One region of the Ruegeria sp. AB8 genome, then DNA from elsewhere that is predicted to be linked to it. Evidence: riboswitches for the same ligand, from Rfam matches in the RefSeq annotation. Region 1 holds a riboswitch; each other region holds the start of a gene.
What was found. Region 1 has a riboswitch for cobalamin ahead of ACR0CG_RS03055 (hypothetical protein). Riboswitches for the same ligand answer to the same signal wherever they lie in the genome.

Region 1 (4,699 bases):
CCTCGCTTTGGTCGCCAGCGCCCAGGCAGCGGCATTGAACCTCCATCTGGACGAAGACCTACGGGGGCTTCCACTGTTGTCCGCTGTTTCGCCCTGCAAGTTCGGAGGCCGCGCGGGACCGCGCTCCTACACGGAAGTACCGCCCGGAAAGGTTCGTTTGCGCAATGTTTCGGATCTTCATTCTTTCCCGAATGAACTGCGCGCCGTGCTTGTCACCGGCGACATGGTCCGTGACTGGCTTGAAATGTCGGCGGGCATTTTCAATCAGGTTGATGCAGGAGCTGTCCGCACTCTGACCGATGAAACACGGGCCGGGCATAACTTCGATGTGCTGTTCGGCCTGACCTATCGGATCGATCTTTCTCAGCCGGCGCGTTTTGATTCTCACGGAATGCTGGTCGATCCCACCGCAAACCGTGTCTGCGAGATTTGCTGCGGTGGAATCCCTATTGAACCCACCCAGAAATTCGTTGTGGCCCTGAACAGTTACCGGGCCAGCGGCGGCGGACACTTCCCAGTTGCGCATCAGGCCCGGCAGATCGATCTGCCGACCTTACCCATCAGGGACGTCCTGCGCGACTATCTTTCGGGGGGATTACCGGGCGACCCGATGCAATCTGCGCCCTTCCCCTTCAGCCTTGTCCGGCTTCCCGGCCACGCTTCGATTCTGAAAACCGGGCCGGGAGCAAGGGCGCATCTCTCCGAACTGGACGCATACGATCCGCATGTGCTGGGGCATGACCCGGAAGGCTTTCTGCGGATCAGACTGTCACTCTGACGGGTTGTCTTCCTGGCGCAACTTCCCTATATCGACGATTGAGAGGTTGGCGCGGGCGAGCGCCTCGCCAACCTGGTCAGGTCCGGAAGGAAGCAGCCACAACGAGCCCCGCTTGGGTCGATGTCCAACCTCTCACTTCATCCCGCAATCGTCACATCTTTCCGGTCGGAACGGACTTGCTGCTCCGCAGACTCGATCAGCCTCGGCCAGACCGCTTTGTTTTTGCGCGCAAAAACACCAATGTGGCCAATGGATTTCAGCCCGAAATCCTTTGGTTCAAGCACATGACGGTTGGCGTCCGGGCCGTATAGCTCGGCCAGCCTCCGGACCGCATTTTCAGGCACCATCTGGTCGTCCGAAATCGCAAACAGGTCAACCGGACCACCGGCCCGCGACCAGGTCACTGCGGGCAGGCCTTGGCCAATTTCAGGCAGATAGCTGTTCGGCGAGGTGCACCATTTTCGCCATTGCCAGTAGACCTTTGACGGCAGGTCCGAACCAAACCCAATGGCCTTGCCGGGCAGATACCCCAGCATATGAACTGCAAAAGGCGCATGCCCGTACCAGAAGATTCCGGCCAGCCCCCGGTAGGGCCAGGGATGATCCGACAACGTAACCAGGCCGGAACACACACAAATCATCCGGTCGATCTGATCCACATCCGATTGCAATGGCCCAAGCATACCCCCCAGCGAATGACCAATGGTCCACTGCCGCGCACTTGGGAATCGCCGCCGCATCTCGGCCCGGGCCGCGGGAATATCGATCAGCGCCCAATCGGACATGGTGACACGCGAATCCTTCAAACGCCCCGATAGCGATTTTCCGAAATCGCGGTAATCATAGGTCAGACAGGCAATGCCCTGCTCTTCCGCCAGCCACCGGGCAAAATGCTGATAATAGTCCTGGGGAACGCCGGTCGCGCTGTTCAGAACAACTACGATATCAGGCGCTGCAACAGGCAGGTACAGACGACCCGACAGCATAGCCGTCCCGGCGGGAAATCGTATGTCTTCGGTCAAGACCTGTTCCTGTATGTCCAACATCTCATGCTCCGCTCTCAACTGAACAGTTCAGTTCACCTATCTGTCAGGCCAGTCGCCCGCTCAAGTCAACCCGGTGCAAACATGACCAAACGTCCGCTTTCCCGACCACGCATCGGACCAAATGCCTCGGCCCGCGCAATGCGCTTGACTCGGGGACCCCGCAACCGCTAGCGATGAGGCGATGGTTTCCGCGCCCTTTCCGGGGCCGGGATGAAAAGGGAACACGGTGCGGTTCTGTCTGGCATTGCCGGAAGGAACCAAGGCCGAGACTGCCCCCGCAACTGTAAGCGGTGAGCAATGCCGAAACACCACTGGCCGAAAGGCTGGGAAGGTCGGCAAAGCGATGACCCGCAAGTCAGGAGACCTGCCATCGATACTGAAACCGAAACTCGGGCGGGGTGTCCGGGCAGGTCCTGATGGCATAGCCCCGTCACACCTGATCCTTGCCCCGCGCCGCGCGCGGAGGGCGCATTATGATCTGGAAGACAAGGACACACGAATTTTCTGCCACTGTGTGCCAGCGCACCGGCAAACCCTGTCCGGCACTGGCGCAAATGGCGCGGGCTCTGACGCGCGCCGTGGCAAGCGCCGGCCCGGCCGCAACCCCGCAATTCGCCATTGAAGGCAGCAGCGAGCTTGCCCATTGCCCCGAAGGGTGCATGGCCCGGTTCCACGCGCGGCCAGACAAAATCCGGGTGTTTTGCGGAACGAATGAGGAAACTCCGGGCGACAGGTTGGAGGATTATGCAGACATGATGTTCTGCGCAGAGTTCCGTGCGCTGCCGTCCGCAATTCTGTCGGACCCGCCCTGCGCCATGCTTGAAGCTTCGGCCCTGGCAGGTCGCCAAGTAGCGGCCCAGGCCGGACATTTGTCGGCCTGACCTACGGGTCCGCGCTGGCCGGAATCAATTGCGTGGCCCATGCCAGTTGTGCATCTGTTTCAACCGCACAGGGCCGCACCGCCCTCAACCGTTTCAGGGCTGCACCCGGTTGCTCGCCACATTCGACCATCAGGCGCAACACCACCATTCCGGACCGGCCACAGCCGCCCCGGCAATGCACCAGAATGCGCCCGCCCCCTGACAGGGCATGGCGGACGGCCGCGCTTACATCGGGCCAGCGCGCGGTCACGGCGTCGGGGGGTGCACCGAAATCTTCGACCGGCAGATGGACCCAGCGGCAGGCGCGCGCCTGAATGTCGGTTCCGAAGTCACGCGCGCCGTCCTGCAGCATCTCGACTTCGGTCGTCATTGAAATGACAAGACCTGGCTTCCAGTCGGAAATCGCATTCAGGTCCTGGGCATATTTACCCCCACGCCCCGGCATTGATGTCAGGGCCAGAGTACCTCCTCCGACCTGCAGCGCATGAATAATCATCTGAGACATGCAACGCGCCCTCCTTAATCGTTACGCACAAGAATCCGGTCAAAAATGCTTTCGCCTTCATTTTTACGCGCATCCCGAAGCATTCCCAAATGAATTTCGCGAACCGGCTGTGGACGCAGGCGGCGGCGCACTCTACGCTGCACTTCTGATACGAATCCGACAGAGCAGAAATGACCGACTCGCCACGCCCCGCTTATCAGGTTCTTGCCCGCAAATACCGCCCGGAAACCTTTGCCGACCTGGTTGGTCAGGATGCCATGGTGCGCACCCTGAAAAACGCGTTCGAGGCAGACCGGATCGCGCAGGCCTTCATCATGACCGGCATCCGCGGCACCGGCAAAACGACAACGGCGCGGATCATCGCCAAGGGCATGAACTGCATCGGCCCCGATGGCGACGGCAAACCGACGACCGAACCCTGCGGCCAATGCGAACATTGCGTGGCGATCATGGAAGGCCGCCATGTCGACGTGATGGAGATGGACGCGGCCAGCCGCACGGGCGTGAACGACATCCGCGAAATCATCGACAGCGTCCGCTATCGTGCAGCCAGCGCACGCTACAAGATCTATATCATCGACGAGGTTCACATGCTTTCGACCAGCGCGTTCAACGCGTTGCTCAAGACGCTTGAAGAACCGCCCGAGCATGTGAAATTCATCTTCGCCACGACGGAAATCCGCAAGGTTCCGGTGACGGTCCTGTCGCGCTGCCAACGCTTCGACCTGCGCCGGATCGAACCCGAGGACATGATCGGTCTTCTGAACAAGATCGCCGCCGCCGAGGGCGCCCAGATCGCAGAAGACGCACTGGCGCTGATCACCCGAGCGGCCGAAGGTTCGGCGCGTGATGCAACTTCGCTGCTGGATCAGGCGATCTCGCACGGGGCCGGGGAAACCAGTGCCGATCAGGTCCGGGCGATGTTGGGCCTGGCGGACCGGGGCCGCGTCCTGGACCTTATGGACATGATCCTGCGGGGCGACGCGGCGGGGGCTCTGACAGAGCTCAGCGCTCAGTACGCCGAGGGTGCCGATCCGCTTGCCGTGCTGCGCGATCTGGCCGAAATCACCCATTGGGTGTCCGTGGTCAAAATCACGCCGGACGCCGCCGAGGACCCGACCGTTTCGCCCGACGAACGCGCACGCGGTCAGCAAATGGCCGAAGCCCTGCCGATGCGCGTTCTGACCCGCATGTGGCAGATGTTGCTGAAAGCACTCGAAGAGGTCTCAGCCGCGCCAAACGCCATGATGGCAGCGGAAATGGCCGTCATTCGGCTGACCCATGTGGCCGACCTGCCAAGCCCGGAAGAACTGATCAAACGTTTGCAGGACGCACCTCCACCCACGCCGAACGGAGGCCCCGGTGGCGGCATGGCCGTACCCTCGCACGCCCCGGTACAACCTCAGGCATCGGCAAGGTCTTCCTACGTTTCCGCTCCGCATGGCCCTGCCGGCGCGCCGACTGCGGCCCTGGCACAGGACGTCCAAAC
Region 2 (4,699 bases), on a different contig from region 1:
TCCCGACGCACCTTTGCCCGAGAAGGAGGTGGCATTGATGATCGCAGAAGGTTCCAGTGCAACGATGTTTCGGCGCAACCAATCGGCGGCGGCAGGTGCCTTGAGGGAAGGGGCGAACATGCCCATTGCCTCGAACCCACGCGCCCGCAGGCTGTGGATCAGCGCGGCGACCGGGGCGGTGTCGGCGGAGGTCAGGTAGGCGCGATAGAAAGTGACGATGATGCGTTTCGCATCGTTCGTAAATGCGGTTTCGACCGGGGTTACGCCGCGGTCAGGGCACCAAACACCGCATTCCGGAAGGGTTTTGGCCCCCATCACCGGCCCGGCATAAAGACCTGCCGCCAATGCCATCTGCGCCAAAGCGGCCTGCGCCGCGACCTCGCCGCCGGTGTCGCACAGATGCGCCAGTCGCCGCAGGGTCGAGACGGGCAGGGTGGAATAGTCGTCCAGCCGGGTATCCTCACGCCCGTCGGCAGGCAGAACCGCCAGCGCGATGCCTTTGGCCTGCGCCAGCGCAAGAACCTGCTGCAGCCCGTATGACCAGTAAGGCACCCCACCAATCAGGCGGATCAGGATACCTTTTGCGCCGTCAAGCGTCTGTTCCACATATGTGTCAACGGACAGAGGGTGTTTCAGCGCCGTCAGATTGGCCAAACGCATCGTCGGCATTCGCCCTTCCGGCCCACCGCCGCGATGCCAGCCTGCCGCGAAAGCACCGAGATCACTGTCCGAAAAGGACAACATCACCAGATCCGCCGGGCTCTGGCCCAGATCGGTCGGGGTCTCGGTTTCTTCAAGCCCGTGGCTTTCGCGGAAGACGACGTGCATGGCTTACTCGGCGGCCTCGGTCACACCCACGAGGATATCCCGGATTTCGGCCTCTTTGATGTCGTCGTGCTCGGCAATGACCACAAGACGCGAGCGGCGCTCCTCGCCGGGTTCCCAGGGGCGGTCGTACTGATGACGCACCCGGGCACCGACAGCCTGAACCAGCAGACGCATCGGTTTGCCGGCAACTGCCGCATAGCCCTTGACGCGCAGGATGTTCAATTCCCTGGCCAGACGTTCGATCTTGGCAACCAGATCGAGTGGATCGCTTTGCTCCGGCAGTTCGACGATGATGCTTTCGAAGTCGTCATGTTCGTGGTCGTGATGACCGTCGTGATGCGACGGACGCGCGTCCATGTCATCCTCGGCTGCAGCTTCCAGACCGAGCACGACGCGGACGTCTACGACGCCTTCGGCAACCTCTACGACGGGCAGCGGGCGCGGGGCCTCGGCTGCGATGACCTCTTTGGCTTTGGCAACACCCTCTGGCCCTGCCAGATCGGGCTTGGTCAGCAGGATGATATCGGCGCAGGATATCTGATCCTCGAACACCTCGGAAAGAGGCGTTTCGTGGTCGATCGAGTCATCGGCCAGGCGCTGGGCATCCACCGCCTCGACGTTCGGAGCGAAGCGACCTGCCGCGACCGCCTCGGCATCGGCCAGAGCGATCACGCCGTCCACAGTGATTTTCGAGCGGATATCGGGCCAGTCAAAGGCTTTCAGCAGCGGCTTGGGCAGGGCGAGGCCGGAGGTTTCGATCAGAATGTGATCGGGGCGCGGGTCCAGCGCCATCAGCGCTTCGATGGTCGGAATGAAATCATCGGCCACGGTGCAGCAGATGCAGCCGTTTGCCAGTTCCATGATGTTCTCTGCCGGACAATCGGGAATGGCGCAGGATTTCAGAATATCGCCGTCGACGCCCACGTCGCCGAATTCATTGACCACGACCGCCAGACGTTTGCCCTGCGGGTTCTGCATCAGGTGCTTGACCAGCGTTGTCTTCCCTGAGCCCAGAAAGCCGGTGATCACAGTGACGGGAAGTTTCTCAAGAGTGCTCATTTCAGGGCTCCAATCGGGGGAATGCGGGAGGCGCAGTTTTTGCGGAAATGTTCGGGGCGCTCACGCCATTTGACCAAGCCGTCCTCGGTCGCCAGATATTTGGTCGCACCGTCGACAATGACGTCAACGTGTTCGGCTTCGTTCAGGTTCTCATAGACAAAGGTCCAGCGACCCGGTCCACCGCGCAGCACGATCGAGCAGCCCTGATCGCAGTTCGACAGGCATTCGACGGGTTTCAGCGTGATGCCTTCGGGCAGGTCGGCCTGTTGCAGCGCTTTGTGCAGCAATGTGCCGGGGCGTTTTTCATCATCCTCGACGGGCAGTCCACGGCGGCACGTGGTACAGACCAGCAACTCGACTGGTGCGGTCTCGGTCATGTCTCTCATCCCCCCAAATCCTCTTCGCGGGGGACGGGGTTTCATGCGGGCCACGCGTCTGCACATGGACCCGACACCGGAACACCCCGCCCGGTTTCTTCTTCGGGTGCTGGCAGGTCTCCCGGCTTGCGGATGTCAGAGGCTTGCTCTGGCAGATGTCCCGCCTTCCCGGCCTTTCGGCCAGTGGCTATGGGCACCCTCTCCGGTCACGGTCGCGGGGGCGGCTGCGTTTGACGGAAAAACCGCTGACGCATTCCCTTTTCATCCATCCAGGGATGGACACCAACGGGTCGGACATGCGGCACAGGCGGGGGACTTGTCAAGCTTCAGGATGCGCGGTTTTGCCGCCGGAAGGGAAAAGCGACCTGAGGTGGTCACTCAGCGGCATCGCCGGGCGCTTGCTGCGCCGGAAATCCTGCGTGATTGAGGGGTTCAGTGTGATGTTCGCTGATTTTGGAAGGGGTCGGCGGGACCCGGCCAGGCGGGGCAGATTCGGCTTCAGAGCCACTGGGGCAGGCCGTGTGTGGACGTTGCGGCGACCAATCGACCGTCATCTCCGAGCATCGCTAAACCGAGGGATTGGGGTTTCGTTGATTAAGTAGCCGCCGTTCCGACCGGCTCGGGGTACTCCATTTCAGTATTCGCGCAAGACCCGGCAAAAACGACCGCTTCGAGATCGAATCTGATGGCCGTCTTGCCGTGCACAGAGTAGCCAGAATTTTTGCAAAATTATGCCTCAAACTGTCCTTAGCGGGCGTCGGCGAACAGAATATGCCAGGAAACAAAAAAATGAAAAAGTTAGCAGCTTTTCTTGTGTTCTTACCCGTCGCTGCAGTTGCGGAAGACCGGGTGTTCGAGTGTGAAGCGCCGGATGCAAAATATCCGGAAATGGCGGCCACGCTGGTCAAATACGAAGGCCAGAACAAAGGGCATATTACCATTGGTGATATCGACAATAAGGCTGAGGTGTATCCCGGCCTCGACACCCTGACTTACCTGTATATCGGTGACGGCTTTACCCTGAATTACAACGTGAATCTCAAGACTGGCACGTTTGACTATTCGGCTTCGGGCAGCAAATCCGGATGGGGCAAAGGCAGCTGCAAGGAAGTTGTGGCCCAGTAATTCGCTAATGCCCGGTCTGCGGGTTGGGCCTTTCGGTTGCCGAGAAAAGTACTTGCCTGGTTCCGTCCTGAGGCCAATGTAGTTGGCCGTGGACGGAACCCGGTTAAAAGCGGCCGATCCAGTATGTGTCCAAGCCATCTGGGCGGCGTGCCAACCAATCAAATCTTTTGATCAGCAAGGTTCGGCACGCCCCGAACACGCGGGCGCGATTGATCTGCCGGCGCTGAAGGTATTCGCGTTGGACCAGATATCCCGCGCCACGCGCCATGTTCCGTCATCTTCGAGATGGTAGATATTGATGCCATGGCCCGTGGAAACAGTGGCAGGGCCCGGGTCACGCGGAACATCGGTGGCGGTAAACTCATAACGCTCAAACGCCCAGTCCGCCGCCACAACAAATTCCAGCGATTGCTTTTTCCAACTGGTGTGAACGGCGTCGAAATACCCGCGCACCCAAGGCCCGACCTTGGCTTTGCCTTCCATAACAGGCGCGCCGGGTGCGATGAAGACCACGTCATCAGTGACCGTCTCAAGGAATTGATCCAGTTTGTTCGAGTTGATCGCTGCAAGATACGCTACGTGTGCGGCTTGCGGAGTGTCGGCTCTGGTGTCGGGCAGCGCCGGTGTCGCGATAGCCAACCCTATTCCAGTAAAAAGCATGGTTATCCTGATAGTCATATCGGCCTCCAAGCATTTGCGGCGATTGGACCTTGCCGGTTGTTCAAACCCGCCTATCAACGCAAAACGCATTGCAGGACGATCGTATTGCAACGCAATTCGACAGGCTTTTAGGGCAATCGCAATTTCAGATAGCTACACCACTGATTGTTCAACTCGTATCGGGTGTATTTCTCGACAATAGTTACGTTTGGTGTACCTTGCGAGGCAGGAAAAAATAGCAATCATTAAGTATTTCTACTGAATGACCTTATTGACTGGCATAAGTTGCCGCCGCTTTCGACCCTCACGGCGTTTGAGGCGACCGGCCGTTTAGGCGGCTATTCTGCTGCGGCGCGTTCACTGAACGTAACCACTGCCGCAATTGCCCAACAGGTGCGAAAGCTTGAGGCTGATCTGGGGATTCCACTTGTGCGCCGAGAGGGACGTGGACTTGCTTTGACCGAGGCCGGTCGGACGCTGGCCAGCACCCTCAACGACGCATTCGAGCAGATCGCAAAAGGCATTGATGATGTGACGGCTCAGGAGGCCGCTCGCGGTGTGAGTGTGTCTACGACTGTCCGATTTGTCGACGCGGTCATCATGCCACGTCTTGGCGGCTTCTGGGCGGAACACCCCGGCATCCAGGTGTC
Region 3 (4,699 bases), on a different contig from region 1:
CCGGTCAGCAGCGCGTCGAGCCAGCGGCTGCGGTAGAGAGAAAAGCTCAGGATCAGAAGCAGGCCTGCGCAGACCAGCGGAAACGTCTCCCAGCGGGCCAGGCCCAGACCGCCCAGCATCCAGAAAATCACGGAATGCGCGGCGCGGCTGTCGCCTGCAAAAATCAGGTAGTTGGTGATGGCCGAGAACAGGAACGAAACCGCAAGCCCGGCCAGGATCAGTTTTTCGGGCGCGCTTGTGCGTAAACCGTGAACCAGCGCCAGCACGATGCCCGACGCCACAAGCCCGCCGCAGAACGCGGCCAACGGCAGGGTCCAAAAGCCCAGCACGTCGCCGGTCACGGTGATCACAAACACGGCGCCGGCCGCCGCACCCGAGGACAGGCCGAACAGGAACGGATCAGCAAGATCGTTGCGCGTTGTGGTTTGCAGGACCACGCCGACGATGCCCAACCCGGCGCCGATTACGGCCGCGAACAGGGCGCGCGGCAGGCGCAAATCAAACACGATCCGGTGCAAAGGCGACATGTCCCCGTCACTCAGACCGGTTCCCAGCAAGACAGCGGTGAACGTGTCGGAAACCGGAATGGATGTGGTGCCGTAGATGGTTGAGATCAGCAAAAGGGCGGCCAGAACGACCGCCCCCAGCAGAAGTGTCAGGCCGAGTCGGCCCATATCAGTTGAGATCCGGATGCATGGCCTGCGCCATTTTCAGGATCGCCTCGATATTTGCCGGTCCCGGGGTCAGTTCCTCGTACCGCAGGCCAATCCAGGCTTCATTCTTGACAGCATCTGTCTGGGACATAACCGGATGCTCCTGCAGAAATTTGAAGGTATCCTCGGCGCCGTTGCCGGTTTGGTAATCCAGCAGCACCAGAAATTCGGGGTTGGCGGCCGCTACCGTTTCCCACGAGGTGCGGCCCCAGCTTGTATCCATGTCATGGGTCACGTTTTCACCGCCCGCTGCGGAAATTATCGCATCGGGAATGGCAAACTTGCCCGCGGTGAAGGGCGCATCAGCCGGACCATCCAACAGGAAAACGCGCGGTTTGGGCAGATCGGCGGTCCGGGTTTCGATCTCGGTCAGTTCTTCTTTCCAACCATCAACCAGTTCCTTCGCCTTGTCTTCGACCTGCATGACCTCGCCCAGTCGCAGAACGTCATCAAACAGCAGGTTCATGCTGGCTTCGGGGCGGTCCTTGTCCAGATGCACGCAGCTTTCGGACAGGATCAAGGTTTTGATGCCAAAGGGTTCCAGCGTGTCAGGTGTCACGTCTCCGCCCGGCTTCATCCCGTAATACCAGCCCGCGAAGAACATGTCGGGTTCGACGGCCACAAGGTTCTCGACCGTTGGGTATTTGGGCGCAAGCTCGGGAATATCGCCGCGCAGCGTATCGAATTCCGGGCTGGTTTTGTACCATCCGGTGATGCCGGTCAGCCCGACGATCTTGTCTTGCAGACCCAGCGCAAAGGCCATGTCGGTCATGTTCATATCGTGCACGACAATCCGCTCGGGTGCAGTTTCAAAAACTAGCGACTTGCCGCAATTGTCGACGGCAATTTCTTGTGCCGACGCACCGCCTGCCAGGGCTGTGGTCAGGACCACCGACCAGATCTGTTTCATTCAAAGATGCTCCTAGGGTTAGTTTGAGACCGAGGTTTTTCGGATATCCAGCGCCGGAATCACGCGGCCCTCATGGTGAAAGCACAGGTAGTCGACGCCAAAGGTTTCCCGGACCCGGTCCGAGGTCAGCACATCGGCCACGGGACCAAAGCCCGTGAGCCGCGCGGATTTCATCATGGCCACGTGAGTGGCGAATTCGGGGATCATGACGAGGTCGTGGACGATCATGACCACCGTTATGCCCAACTCGGCAACGAGCGACAGCATCCGCCCCTTGGCGTCGGGGTCCAGATGGTTTGTCGGTTCGTCCAAAAACAATAGTGAAGGGTTCTGTGCCAGAGCACGCGCGATATGCGCGCGTTGACGTTCGCCCCCGGAAAGTACGCCCATTCGTTTTTCCGCCAGATCACTCAGACCTGTCAGGTTCAAAACCCTGTCCAGTTCGGCGGCGTGGCCCTCTTTCGACCGGTCAGCCCGGATCGGGATTCGCCCCAAGGCCACATATTCCCGCAAAGACAATCTGCTATCCGGCAGCTCGTGCTGGCTGACAACAGCGATCATTCGGGCGCGCTGGTTGGCGGGCATGTGTTTCAGGCTGCGCCCATTGATCAAAACGTCGCCCAGCGCCAGTTCGGCTGTGCCGCACAACAGGTTCAGAAGCGTCGTCTTCCCGGCCCCGTTCGGCCCGGCAATTGCAAGGATGGCACCTTCTTCCAGTTCGAAAGACGCCGCTTGCAGCAGTACATCACCATTCAGCGCATAGTACTCGACGTCACGCACGGCAAGAAATGCAGAGGTCGTCATGAATGCTCCTCCAAAGTCATTCGGGGCAAACGGGAAAGGGTTTTGTCAAAAAGCGCGCTCGGCCTGTCGGACGCGCAGGTCCATCCATCGGCACTGTTCTGATATTGCAACGCGAATTCGGCCAAGGCCGCGATGTCATGCGGGGTCCGGATGTCGCCGAACAGGTATTGGGCTTTGCCGGCGGCCTGAAACCCAACAGTTGTCGGCTGCGCACACCCGGCCATGCAATCGACCGTGCGAATGGCAAACGCGGACGGCAGCGCATCTGACAAAGAAGAGCGTATTTTGTCCGCAGACAAATCACCGTTGCATGTCGAACAGATCAGAAGAACATGATCAGTGGCGTCTGACATGGTCCGCTCCACTTGTTGCCAAGCGCGGACAGAAGGTGCTGATCATGTAAACACGTGACTGACGTGCCATCTAAGCCTCCTTCCAGGGCGCCCCGCCCCGGGTTGGTTGAACATTGATGGCAGGTCTCCTGACTCGCGGGTCCTTGCTTGGCCTTCCTTCCCGGCCCATTCGGCCAGTGGGTGTTTGGCGTCGCTCACCGCTTACAGTTGCGGGGGCAGTTACGGACTTGGCCCACTGGGCCGCACCGTATTCCCTTTTCATCCCTCGGGTCTTCCTTCGGGAACCATCTTCTAGCTAAGTGCCTCAGACCCGGGCATGCGTCAATACAGAATTGTTGCCAGGACACTCTGTTCGGCGGCGGAGCGGCATCCATCGGTAACTGCCCGGGTGCCTCGCGTTCAGCGTGCCGGTTCAATTCTCCAGCAGTTTCAGAACCTGTTCGCGCTCGGACAAGACCAGCAACAGGGCAAGATCGCCCGGTTCGATCTGATCCAGTATTGTCCTGCTCGCCTCGACCGGGGAAGGCGCGCTCAGGATCTGCTCATCCCGAAGACCGTTGTTCATTGCCGCCTGCTTAATCAGCTTTGGAATCTCACCAAGGTTGCGTCCCCGCAGATAACCCTCAAGCTCGGCAGCGACGATCACATCCGGCTGGAACCGCAATGCCGTTTGCGTGACATCGATGATGTCCTGATCGGACCGGTCCCCGGCATGGCTTAGCAGTATGAAGCGGCGCTTTGCCGGAAGTCCGGACAAAGCCTCGCACACCGCTGCGACCGAATGTGGGTTATGCGCAAAATCGACAAAGACGCGGGCGCCGCTATGGGAAAACTCGTTGCACCGGCCCGGATTATCTTTGGCGTCTGGCTTGAAACCGGACAATCCCGTGCGAATGGCCTGCATCGGGATATCCAGTGCGCAGGCCAGACACAGCGCAGTCATTGCGTTGAGGATATTGTACCTGGCAGCCCCACCCATAGCGAGCGGTACATCGTGAACCGAAATCACCGGTTGTTCCGTGGAGCCATCGAAGAACACGATCATCTCGTCCCGCAGGAAGGCACAACAATGTCCTTGCTCGCGGGATTGTTGGATCAGTGCGTTTTTCTGGTCCAGCGAGAACCACCAGATCCTGCAGGACGTGTTCAGCGCCTCATCCCGGACAAAGGGGTCATCCGCGTTCAGGGCCAGAACGCCATCTTTCTTAAGGGTGCGATGCACGGCGAACTTGGCCTGCGCCAACTCCGGAACCGTGTTGACGCCGTACTGACCCAGATGATCATTGGCGACATTTGTGACAGCCGCAGCCGAGGCGGCATGGGTTGGAAGACCCCGGCGCAGGATTCCGCCACGGGCAACCTCCAGACAGGCGACTTCAAGCCGCCGGTCGCGCAGCAGCATGCGCGCTCCGCCGGGGCCGGAATAATCACCACGGTCGAGGATGTCGTCGCCGACGCGGACAAACTCGGTCGAGGTCAGCCCGGCAACCTTGCCCGCCGCCCGGGCGATCGCCTCAAGCAGCCGGGTCGTTGTGGTCTTGCCATTGGTTCCGGTGATGAAGGCGACGGGGATGTTGTGCAAGGCGTCCCACTCGACTTCATCAGGCGCAGGCAGAGCGTTCCAGGCCCAGGTCCGGCTTCCGACCCCGTGGCCGATCGAAATCTCGTCGTCGTCACACAGGATATCGACGCCCCGCGCCGACGCCGCCTGGATCAGGGCGATCAGGGCCGGATTTGCCTCTTTGGCCATGACGTCGCGGACGTTGGCGATCATCTTGTCGAAATCGCCGGGTGTTTCCCCGACCAGCGCCGCGGCACAGAAATGCCATGCGGTCTGGACCGCAAAGATCGCTGAATATAGCTGATCCATCGGCGCTGAAATCGCAAGGTTCACGCCGCCGGTGAATACCCGATATGTC
Region 4 (4,699 bases), on a different contig from region 1:
CAGCGAAACCGCGACGAAAGCCGTTGTGGCCGCGATCGAAAACGCGCCGCCAATTCCGCCCCAGATCGCCCCCTGAACAGGTGAGCCACGTGCGATCAGGCGACCAAAGATCATCCAGGTCAGCACCGCCGGAAGGGCGATATTCACCGTGTTGATCCCCAGCACGGTCAATCCGCCAAAACCAAAGAACACGGCCTGCAGCAGCAAGCCGACAAAAAGGGCCGGAAAGGCGGCCCAGCCGAGCAGAAGCCCGGCCAGACCGTTCAGAATCAAATGCACAGACGACGGGCCAATCGGCACATGGATCAGCGAGGCGACAAAAAAGCTGGCCGACAACACGCCCGCCGTGGGAATGCGATCCAGATCCAGCGATTTCAGGCCCAATGCGATCCCGCCAGCCGCGGCGACCGCACCGCCGATCACGACAGGGTTGGAAAGGGCTCCGTCGACGATGTGCATTCAGGCTTACTCCAGATCCCAGGCGCGGATCCAGATGACCGCATCCTGGCTCAGCTCTTTGCCTTCATGCTCGGTTTCCGGGCCCACGCCCAAAGCGGCGAAGCCCCAGTACCCGGCTTTTGGCACACCAAAAGTGAAATATCCGTTGTCATCCGAAATCGCGACCAACGCGCCGCCCGGCAATGGGGACACGGTGGCGTCCTTCGCGCCGGTGCCGGTCATGTCCGGTGCTGCGGCGATGTACTCGATTTCGATTTTTGCGCCGGCGACGGGCTGTCCCTCGCTCAACACGCGACCGGTAAAGGTTGACCCGGCGATGATGTTGTAAGGCTTGTTCAGCGGCAGAATCTCGGCGGCCAGCCCCTGCGGCTGATCCCAATCGGTCGGCAGTTCGTTTCGGTTGAGGTAAGCCTTGGTGATCTGCTGGATATAGATATCCTCGGATTCTTCGTAGTAAGGCGCAGGAACTGTAACCACCACATAGTCACCCGAGCGCTTCACCGGAATCGAGCCCAGGAACGCTTTGGCAATGTTGTCCGGTCCTTCAAAGGTGGTTTCTTGCAGCGTACCCATCAGATCGGTTTTTTCACCGTTGTGGATCACAAAGAATTCTTCCGGTTTTTCCAGGGTCATCACGTGACCAGCTTCAAACGGGTGCCAGAAAACCAGTTTGACCGGAACGTCACCGGGGCGTTCGATCATCGTGTCGTCGGTATATTCCAGCAGGAAATGGGCCTGCGCCAATGCAGGCATCGCCAAAGCAGCCGTTGCAGCCACCAGCAGTTTTTTCACAAATCGAGTCCTTCTCACGTCGCGCCTTCCCCGGAACAATTCTGCTTTGACGATGGGGAACGCGAAGCCATCTGCCTTGTCGGGCAAACAGATCCGGCGCACACCCCGTCGCCGATGATGAACGCCCCTTCCAAGGGCGCATGTTCGGCAGGTCTCCTGACTTGCGGGTCAAAGCGCTAAACTAACCTTCCCGGGATACCCCAGTGGCATTATCAGCCGCGCTCGCCGCCTACAGTTGCGGGGGCAGTTGCAGAGTTGGCAAAATGTGCCGCACTGCATTCCCTATTGCTTCCGAAGATGTCCCCGGAACCGAACATGGCGCGTTCATGCCAGAATATGTAAGACACGGTCAACAATTGATTGCGGCGTTGCATGGGCCATTTGCGAAATCAGAAATTGCATGTTCGCGCTTGCTACGCGGTTTGGTATGCGCCACCGCGAGTGTGTGTGTTTTCCTAGATCTCTTTATGTGTTCAATAGTCGTCGGTTCAGTTCGCGGACTTGAGATTTTTAGGCCTGAAACTGCGGGCGTTGACTCGCGTGTTTAATTGAACTCGTTACAAATATGTAGGGTCGCTCCGATGCACAAAAGGTCCGACCGGCCCAGCGCCCGATGCAGAAGCAGAGTTGTTGTACTTGTCGCCGTGTTCACGCTACCATCGGGCAAAACAACAGTGCAGGTGCCTCGTGACCACAGAAACAAAACGCCCGCTCACCCTTCGCGATGTCTCGGAAGCGTCGGGGGTATCCGAAATGACGGTCAGCAGGGTCCTGCGCAATCGGGGTGATGTATCGGATGCGACCCGAACACGGGTTCTGGCCGCCGCAAAAGAGCTGGGATACGTGCCCAACAAAATTGCGGGTGCGCTGGCATCCAGCCGGGTCAATCTGGTTGCGGTCATCATCCCCTCACTGTCCAACATGGTCTTCCCCGAGGTCCTGACCGGCATCAATCAGGTTCTGGAAGACACCGAATTGCAGCCAGTGGTCGGCGTGACCGATTATTTGCCGGAAAAAGAGGAAAAGGTCCTTTACGAGATGCTCTCGTGGCGGCCTTCGGGCGTGATCATCGCAGGCCTGGAACACACGGAAGCGGCCCGGGCGATGCTGGATTCCGCGGGCATTCCGGTGGTCGAAATCATGGATACCGACGGCAAACCCGTGGATGCGATGGTCGGCATTTCACACCGCCGTGCCGGCCGTGAAATGGCGCAGGCCATTCTGAAGGCCGGATACCAGCATATCGGTTTCATGGGGACCAAGATGCCTTTGGACCACCGCGCGCGCAAACGTTTCGAGGGCTTTACCGAGGTTCTGGGCAAACACGGGATCGAGATCGAGGACCGCGAGTTCTACTCGGGCGGGTCGGCACTGGCCAAGGGGCGCGAGATGACGCAGGCGATGCTGGAACGATCGCCGGAACTGGATTTTCTGTATTATTCCAATGATATGATCGGCGCTGGCGGGCTGTTGTACCTGCTGGATCAGGGGATCGACATCCCTGGTCAGATCGGGTTGGCGGGGTTCAACAATGTCGAACTGCTGCAAGGTCTGCCCCGCAAACTGGCAACCATGGATGCCTGCCGGCTGGAAATCGGCCGCCAGGCCGCAGGGATCATCGCGGCACAGCTGGCCGACCCGGAAGCCGAGATTGAAACCCGCGTAACCCTGACGCCAAAAATCAGCTACGGCGACACACTGAAGCGGCGTTAGAGTCTTGGCACTGCCGAAACTGGACAACCGGACAGCCCGTGCGGTGTTCATGGATCGTCACTTGCTGTCCGAAACCCCGTCGGGCAGCGCAAAGGGCGCGGATCTTCTGGACCTGATCCGACGGCTTGGTTTTGTTCAGCTGGACAGTATCAACACCGTGGCCCGCGCCCATGACATGATCCTGTTTTCGCGCAGGCCCACCTATCGCAGCACACATCTGAAGCGCCTGTATGAACGGGACAGGGCGCTGTTCGAGCATTGGACACATGACGCCGCCGTCATTCCGATGGAGTTCTACCGGCATTGGCACCTGCGCTTTCAGCGCGACGCCGATTTGTTGAAAGCCCGCTGGAAGAATTGGCGGCGGGATGGATTTGAACAACAGTTCGCCTCGGTTCTGCTGCACATCCGCGATCACGGTCCGGTATCCTCGTCCGATGTGGGAAAGGACGAAAAGAAAGGATCGGGCGGCTGGTGGGACTGGCACCCGTCCAAAACCGCGCTGGAGTTCTTGTGGCGCTCGGGCGCGCTGACCGTCATTGGCCGGGATGGCTTTCAGAAACGCTACGACCTGACCGAACGGGTGATAGAAACTCATCTGTGCCCCGGTTATGCACCATGCGATGCCGAAGGAACGGTGGACTGGCTGTGCAACGCCGCCCTGGACAGGTTGGGGTTTGCAACATCGGGCGAACTGGCTGCGTTCTGGGATACGGTCAGCGCGGCCGAGGCGAAAGACTGGTGCGCCGCAGCCCAGAAAAACGGCGCAATTGAGGAAGTCGAAATCAATTGCGCGGATGGGCGTACAAGGAAAGTGTTTTCCCGCCCGGGATTGGTTGAAGAGGCCCCTGAACTGCCCGCGCCACCGGGCAGAATTCGCGTGCTCAGCCCGTTTGACCCGATGCTGCGGGATCGAAACCGAGCCGAACGCCTGTTCGGGTTTCACTACAGGATCGAAGTGTTTGTGCCCGCGCCCAAAAGAACCTACGGCTATTATGTCTTCCCCCTGCTCGAAGGTGATCGGCTGATCGGCCGGATCGACATGAAGGCCCACAGGGATAGCGGCGAATTGCGGGTACAATCCGTCTGGCCCGAGCGAAAGTTGCGCTGGTCAGAGGCCCGCACCCGGCGTCTGGAGGCCGAGCTGGACCGGGTGCGCAGATTTGCCGGTCTTGATCGTGTTGAGCTTGCCAACGGCTGGCTGAAAGACCCTAAATAGGCTCTATTCAGCCTGTGACAGGGTTAGGTGGATCGATTCAAGACCGTCAATTCCGCCATCAATCACATCACCGGCCTGTACCGCACCGACACCGGCCGGGGTGCCTGTCATGATCAGATCGCCCGGACGAAGGTGATAGTAATTTGAAAGATGGCTGACGATCTCATCTATTTTCCAGATCAGTTCGTCCAGGGTCGCATCCTGCCGGACTTCACCGTTGACGCTCAGATGAATGCGCTTGTCTTTGTCCGGCGACCAGTTCTCTGACCGGGTCAGCGGCGCAAAAACGGCACCGTTTTCCAGATCCTTGCCCAGATCCCACGGGCGCTGTTTGTTCCGTTCACGGATTTGCAGGTCGCGGCGGGTCATGTCCAGCGCGCACCCATAGGCAAACACCGCGCCCAAAGCCTGCTCGCGACTGACGCGGAACACCGGCTGACCGATCGCAATCGCCAGCTCCATTTCGTGATGATAGTTTTCTGTACCCGGCGGATATGGCGCGGTCGCTCCGGTCAG

Region 2: it holds a riboswitch for cobalamin, as region 1 does, so the genes downstream of both, ACR0CG_RS19260 (DUF1636 domain-containing protein) here and ACR0CG_RS03055 (hypothetical protein) in region 1, are expected to answer to the same signal.
Region 3: it holds a riboswitch for cobalamin, as region 1 does, so the genes downstream of both, ACR0CG_RS08940 (DUF1636 family protein) here and ACR0CG_RS03055 (hypothetical protein) in region 1, are expected to answer to the same signal.
Region 4: it holds a riboswitch for cobalamin, as region 1 does, so the genes downstream of both, ACR0CG_RS05275 (DUF4198 domain-containing protein) here and ACR0CG_RS03055 (hypothetical protein) in region 1, are expected to answer to the same signal.

Annotation. Positions count from the first base shown of each region.
Region 1 is NZ_JBQGAB010000002.1:189,425-194,123, reverse strand. Features, by position in the region: gene ACR0CG_RS03070 (bifunctional 2',3'-cyclic-nucleotide 2'-phosphodiesterase/3'-nucleotidase) at 1-778, shown strand, start outside; RNA gene ffs (signal recognition particle sRNA small type) at 818-916, shown strand; gene ACR0CG_RS03060 (alpha/beta hydrolase family protein) at 916-1,824, opposite strand; cobalamin riboswitch at 1,990-2,210, shown strand; gene ACR0CG_RS03055 (hypothetical protein) at 2,298-2,705, shown strand; gene ACR0CG_RS03050 (protein-tyrosine phosphatase family protein) at 2,707-3,210, opposite strand; gene ACR0CG_RS03045 (DNA polymerase III subunit gamma/tau) at 3,381-4,699, shown strand, end outside.
Region 2 is NZ_JBQGAB010000022.1:2,540-7,238, reverse strand. Features, by position in the region: gene cobN (cobaltochelatase subunit CobN) at 1-828, opposite strand, end outside; gene cobW (cobalamin biosynthesis protein CobW) at 832-1,887, opposite strand; gene ACR0CG_RS19260 (DUF1636 domain-containing protein) at 1,884-2,264, opposite strand; cobalamin riboswitch at 2,359-2,566, opposite strand; gene ACR0CG_RS19255 (hypothetical protein) at 3,054-3,389, shown strand; gene ACR0CG_RS19250 (YybH family protein) at 3,561-4,067, opposite strand; gene ACR0CG_RS19245 (LysR substrate-binding domain-containing protein) at 4,335-4,699, shown strand, end outside.
Region 3 is NZ_JBQGAB010000007.1:59,106-63,804, forward strand. Features, by position in the region: gene ACR0CG_RS08925 (iron ABC transporter permease) at 1-674, opposite strand, end outside; gene ACR0CG_RS08930 (ABC transporter substrate-binding protein) at 676-1,623, opposite strand; gene ACR0CG_RS08935 (ABC transporter ATP-binding protein) at 1,642-2,427, opposite strand; gene ACR0CG_RS08940 (DUF1636 family protein) at 2,424-2,780, opposite strand; cobalamin riboswitch at 2,882-3,084, opposite strand; gene ACR0CG_RS08945 (Mur ligase family protein) at 3,193-4,699, opposite strand, start outside.
Region 4 is NZ_JBQGAB010000003.1:284,135-288,833, reverse strand. Features, by position in the region: gene cbiM (cobalt transporter CbiM) at 1-459, opposite strand, end outside; gene ACR0CG_RS05275 (DUF4198 domain-containing protein) at 466-1,251, opposite strand; cobalamin riboswitch at 1,381-1,580, opposite strand; gene ACR0CG_RS05270 (LacI family DNA-binding transcriptional regulator) at 1,939-2,964, shown strand; gene ACR0CG_RS05265 (winged helix-turn-helix domain-containing protein) at 2,969-4,183, shown strand; gene ACR0CG_RS05260 (fumarylacetoacetate hydrolase family protein) at 4,187-4,699, opposite strand, start outside.